Regions from separate parts of the Klebsiella sp. B345 genome, predicted to be linked through region 2. Evidence: predicted binding sites of a transcription regulator. Region 2 holds the regulator's gene; the other holds the start of a gene.
The links. Region 2 encodes Fur, which represses iron uptake genes when iron is present. Its sites were predicted from a motif close to ATAATAATGAGAACNACTATCAA; they were not measured.
Positions count from the first base shown of each region.

Region 1: fhuE (ferric-rhodotorulic acid/ferric-coprogen receptor FhuE) is a predicted target of Fur. The motif match lies at 1,637-1,659, and genes of this name have one in related genera.

Region 1 covers NZ_CP180443.1:5,046,544-5,049,634, forward strand. The annotation lists gene fhuE (ferric-rhodotorulic acid/ferric-coprogen receptor FhuE) at 1-1,543, opposite strand, end outside; gene hinT (purine nucleoside phosphoramidase) at 1,902-2,258, shown strand; gene ACMYSO_RS23645 (YcfL family protein) at 2,262-2,636, shown strand; gene lpoB (penicillin-binding protein activator LpoB) at 2,658-3,091, shown strand, end outside.
Region 2 covers NZ_CP180443.1:4,490,599-4,493,689, reverse strand. The annotation lists gene ybfE (LexA regulated protein) at 1-37, shown strand, start outside; gene fldA (flavodoxin FldA) at 187-717, shown strand; gene fur (ferric iron uptake transcriptional regulator) at 1,010-1,462, shown strand; gene chiQ (ChiQ/YbfN family lipoprotein) at 1,546-1,878, opposite strand; gene chiP (chitoporin ChiP) at 1,926-3,091, opposite strand, start outside.

The DNA of each region.
Region 1 (3,091 bases), 560 kb from region 2:
CCTGCGGCTGGAAAATCGAGGTGTAGCTCGCATAGGCCGACCAGGCATCGTTGATGTCATACACCACGCCGGCATACGGGGTCACATCATCTTTGGTACTTTCGAGGCGCGTCTGCGGCGAACCGGCAGGGTTATAACGAATGTTATAGCTGGTATAGCGGGCGCCAAGGATAAGGTGCAGCGGGTCAGCCAGCGAGAAGCGGGCCGAGGTATAGGCCGATGACTGACGAATGTCGTCCTTGCTGTACAGCTGCCAGTCGGTCCACTGCGGGTCGGCAATATTGCTGTTCCAGTTACGGAAACTGCCGACATCCACCATCCCGTACAGCGAATCCGGGAGCGAGTTATCGTAGTGGTTACGCTGACGGCTGAGACTGCCACCGATCATCATTTCGTGCTGGCGGCCAAACAGGTCAAAGCCCCCGCGCAGGAAGGCATCAACCGCGTCCTGTTTACGTTCACCGCGGTTCCAGCCGCCGTATCCCACCATGCCATTTCCGGTGTCCTTATCCGGGTAACCGTACATGTACATCATTTTGGTATCGAAGTTAGTATCGGTGTGCATACCGTTGATGTGCGCTTCCCAGCCGTTATCGAAGCGCTGGGTGAAGTTAGCGAACACCTTTTTGCTGTCTTTATCGGAGTATGCCCAGTTCGGCGCAACGGTATCGCTACGGTTGTAATGAGTTTTGCTGCCATCGCTATACCAGGTCGGCAGTCCGCCCCAGGTTGGGTCTTCGGTGGTGCTTTCCTGATACTCATAGCCCAGCGACAGGGTGGTGCTGTCGGTGAGGTCGGCATCTATCACGCCGTAGAGGAATTTTTTGCGGTAGTGGTAGTTGTCGACCCAGGAATCGTTATCCTGGTAGCCGGCAATCATGCGTCCACGCACGTTGCCTGATTCGACCAGAGGAGCCTGCAAGTCCAGCACGTAACGTTGCTTGTCCCAACTGCCGTAGCTGGCGGAGACATTGCCTTTGAACTCACGGCTATCGGCATGTTTACGCACCATATTGACGTAGGCTGATGGATTGCCTGAGCCACTCATCAGGCCGGTGGCGCCGCGCACCACTTCGATACGGTCATAAATCGCGGTATCGGTGGTGGTATCGCCAAAGTTCCACACTTCGCTGATCGAGGTCGGAAGGTCGTCGTAGGCGTAGTTACTGACAAAAAAACCGCGGGAATAAAAGACCGTACGGTCGCTGTCCTGCACCTGCTGCGTGATCCCGGTGGTGTTGCTTAGCACCTGACCGATGGTCTGCAGGTTTTGATCTTCCATGCGTTGCTGGCTGATGACGCTGACGGATTGCGGGATATCCCGCGGCACTAACAGCAGCTTGGTGCCGGTAGTGGTGGTTTTGACGCTGTAATCCTGCTGCTGCGCCTCAGCGCTGGTGTCCGTTGTGCCTTCTACAATAATAGTATCTTCAGTGTTGTCGGCGGCGGAACTGAGGGTGGGGTGCAGCGCCAGCGCAATGCCGACAGCCAGCAGGGAAGGCGCGAGGCGCCATTCCCCGGAGTGGAGAGTGGGAGACATCATGAACCCTTAATCGAATGGTTATTGTTATGCGCCGGGGCTCTGCGGCCACGGTCATCGTTGTGTTAGAGCGCACTGCATTCTCAATGAATACAAATGAGAAATATACGCATTAGTATTTAATGTGTAAATAAGCGTAAGAAAAGTTCTCAACAACACGCAACAGCGCGGCAGGCGAAAGGTCGTCACCCGCGATATGATTAATCCGCCAGCAGCCAGCGGCGTTGTGGCATAAGAAAAAGCGCAATCAGGTTGAAAGAGAGGGAGTAACTCGCTCATACTCTTAGGCGAATCCTGTGCATCCGCGTTTATCTGCAGAGGCAGGCCAGAGCACGGTATAAAAATTTATAAGGAATCAGTCATGGCAGAAGAAACGATTTTTAGCAAAATCATTCGCCGGGAGATCCCGTCGGATATGGTTTATCAGGACGAACTGGTGACCGCATTTCGCGATATTTCCCCTCAGGCGCCAACCCACATTCTGATCATCCCCAATATCCTGATTCCGACCGTCAACGATGTGACCACTGAACATGAACTGGCGCTGGGCCGCATGATGACCGTTGCCGCGAAAATTGCGCGTGACGAAGGTCTGGCTGACGACGGCTATCGCCTGATCGTCAACTGCAACCGCCACGGCGGTCAGGAAGTTTACCATATCCACATGCACCTGCTGGGCGGTCGCCCGCTGGGTCCGATGCTGGCACATAAAGGTTAATCGATGCGCGCAGCTCATTTCGGCACACTTCTGGCGGCGGTACTCCTGGCTGGGTGCGGTTCACATCCGGAAATCCCGGTAGGCGAACAACAGACGCTGGTGATGGAATCCAACGTGCTGGCGGCGGGCATCAGCGCCGATCCACCGTCGGTCACCGCGTCAGAGATTCAGGCCACTGCCACCTCCCGACTGTTTAATGAACGGTCGGAGCCGATCGTCGTGCATTACCGCTTCTTCTGGTATGACGCACGAGGGCTGGAAATGCATCCGCTGGAACCGGCCCGCAGCATCACGGTGCCAGCACGCTCCTCCGTCACCTTATACGGCAGCGCAAATCTTCTGGGGGCGCACAAAGCCCGCCTTTATCTTTATCTGTAAGGGGTAATTGTAATGATTAAAATGTGTCGCTATGCGTTAATCACAGCACTGGCGATATTCCTTGCTGGGTGCGTCGGGCAACGTCAAGAGCCTGCTCCCGTCGAGGAGGCTAAGCCGAAGCCTGAGCAGCCCGCTCAGCCTCAGCCAACGGTCCCGACGGTGCCTTCGGTGCCGACCATTCCTGAGCAACCGGGGCCGATCGAGCACGAGCAGCAACCGGCACAGCCGGCGCCACGCGTGCGTCATTACGACTGGAATGCTGCTGTTCAACCGCTGGCAGGGCAAATGCTGCAGGCCGGCGGCGTCAGTGCCGGGAGCATTTTGCTGGTCGACAGCGTGAATAACCGCACCAACGGTTCTCTCAACGCCGCCGATGCCACCAGCGCACTGCGTAATGCCCTGAGCGGCAATGGAAAATTTACCCTGGTCTCTGCTCAGCAGCTGAACGTGGCAAA
Region 2 (3,091 bases):
TCAGCTGGCAGCCCTGCATCGCCAGGATAAAGCCTGAAAATCCTCAAAAAAACGCTTTCATGTAGCAGAGTGTGCAGTCGGGCGTGATTGCTGTTTCCGCCCCCTCGCCTGTTCTGCTATGATTGCCGTTATCTGCGGGCATTACGCCACTACCACATTATTAAGTTTCAAGAGGTTATTTTACTCATGGCAATCATCGGCATCTTTTTTGGCAGCGACACGGGCAACACCGAGAATATTGCAAAAATGATTCAGAAGCAGCTTGGTAAAGATGTTGCTGATGTTCACGACATTGCCAAGAGCAGCAAAGAAGATCTGGAAGCCTACGACATTCTGCTGCTCGGCATTCCTACCTGGTACTACGGTGAAGCACAGTGTGATTGGGACGATTTCTTCCCGACGCTGGAAGAGGTCGACTTCAACGGTAAACTGGCTGCGCTGTTTGGCTGCGGCGACCAGGAAGACTATGCAGAATATTTCTGTGATGCATTAGGCACCATTCGCGACATTATCGAGCCGCGCGGCGCCACTATCGTGGGCCACTGGCCGACGGCGGGCTACCATTTTGAAGCCTCTAAAGGCCTGGCGGATGACGACCACTTCGTCGGTCTGGCTATCGATGAAGATCGCCAGCCTGAATTGACCAACGAACGTGTCTCGCAGTGGGTGAAGCAGGTTTCTGAAGAGCTGCATCTCGAAGAAATCAAAAACGCATAATGATCAAACGGCGTTACCTTATGGTTTCGCCGTTTTGATAGGTAAAAGCAATAAAACTAATAGCTACAAGTTTTTAACTTTTAACCACATATCTGTACAATGTCCTCTGATTCGATGAGGTCAGGTGACGCAGTTTGTAACTGGCACCTCGTTTTTAACAGCATACAAGGCACGATGCTTGCGGTTTTCATTTCAACATGGCAGTTCTATAATGAGACGCATTACATCGGGTGATTCTCTGTATTACTTCCGCTGATGGAAGTAGATCGATTAGCAACAGGACAGATTCCGCATGACTGACAACAATACCGCATTAAAGAAGGCTGGCCTGAAAGTCACACTTCCACGATTAAAAATCCTGGAAGTTTTGCAGGAACCGGATAACCATCACGTCAGTGCGGAAGACTTATACAAACGCCTGATCGACATGGGTGAAGAAATTGGTCTGGCTACCGTTTACCGCGTACTGAACCAGTTTGACGATGCAGGCATTGTTACCCGCCATAATTTCGAAGGCGGTAAATCTGTTTTCGAACTGACGCAGCAGCATCATCACGATCACCTTATCTGCCTTGATTGCGGCAAAGTGATCGAGTTCAGTGATGACTCTATTGAAGCGCGCCAGCGTGAAATCGCTACCCGTCACGGCATCCGTCTGACCAACCACAGCCTGTACCTGTACGGCCACTGTGCAGAAGGCGATTGCCGCGAAGATGAGCATGCACACGACGCGGTGGAAAAATAAGTTTCCCGCGTGCAAACAGTAAAAAGCCAACCTGACGGTTGGCTTTTTTTATGCACTGATTATGCGGAGTTGGCAGGAGGTTATCAGGGTTTGGTATTGTTGCTGCGGATCTCTTTCCAGATCTGGTCGCAACGCGCCTTCACCGCCTGATCGTTGCCGGTGCGGGTCGCCAGAATACACTGCTGGTAATCGAGGACTCGTACGCTTTCCTGGTTGGCGAACTGCTGATGCTGCTTATCTTCTTTCAGCACATCCAGCACGCTCTGGCAGGCCTGGACTTTGTCCGGGTTACCTTCCGCCGTATTAATGCAGGCGCTGTAGGCATCTTTCAGTTTTGTATCTTCTTTCGGCGCAGGAGACTGCGTACAGGCTACCAGCCCTGATGCCATTAGTGCGATGAGCAATAGTTTCTTCATCATTAACCTCTCAGAGTTGCGGCAGGTTCAGGCCTGCCGCGACGGCATCAGAAAATAGTGAACGGGGCAATAACCATGAATTTCACGTCACGCTCATCCTGGAAGATGTTGCCATAACCACCGCTCCAGCTCGGGATATCGGAGTGGTTGTCGTACTGCGTGAAGTGCAGTTTGAACAGCGTACCTTTGGCTCGCCCGTCCTGGACGGTATACATGGCATCCAGGCTGTAGGCAGACTCTTTCAGACGGGTATCCGCGTTGTAATAAGCGTCCGGCGTGGACATTCTGCCCGGCTTAGCATCCCATGCGTAAACGTATGATGCGCCAAACGCCCAGCCCGGCATGTTCCAGTTTTTCATGTCATACATCGCGCCGAAGAACACCGCTTTTTCACCGTTGGCGTTGAAGTCAGAGCGGTTATCCCACCACACATCAAGACGACCGTTGGACGACGCATAGGTTGGGGTCATACGCTGCAGGAAGTAACCCTGCTGACCGTCGGCTTTCACCCAGGTCCCTTCCAGGCGCAGGTCAAGCACATCAGCGACCTTGTAACCGAAGGTCAATGCCTGCAGCCAGGCGGTACCGTCGTAAATATCGTTGCTGCCGCCGTTGCTGACTTTGTCACGCGTACCGTAGAACTGGTAGCTGGTGTTTAACGGCGTACCGGCAATATCAAATTTGTAGCTGGCTTTGGCAAAATACTGGTCGATATAGCCTTCAGCCTGACCAAACGCCGCTTCCAGCACGAGGTCATTTTTAAAATCGTATTTGGCGCCCAGTGAGTGCAGATAATCGACTTTGGTTTTCTTGTCGTTCTGGTAGAACTCATCCATCTCGATGTGCCACGGCGCTTTATATTCGTTCGTCCACATGTAGGAGAAACTCAGCGCACCGGCGTCGCCGTAATCAAAATTGGCTCCGGCTTCAGCACCCTGGTAGGTACCCGGCATAAAGCTCCAGTGCGGAGCCAGCAGCGTTTGCCCGGTTGGCTGGATATAACCAGCACGCGCCCATACCGGGCCGTATTTAAATTTCGCCGCGGCCTTATACAGGCTGATCCCGCTCTTATCGCCAGAGTAATCTTCGTCATACGCTTTATTTCGTGAAGAGAAGGCAATTTCGTTCGGGTGTCCGCTTTCGCTGCTTTCCGCCATTTCGATGGCGGTAAAGGCCGCCACGTCGATACCGAACATATCGGCAGCATAACCAG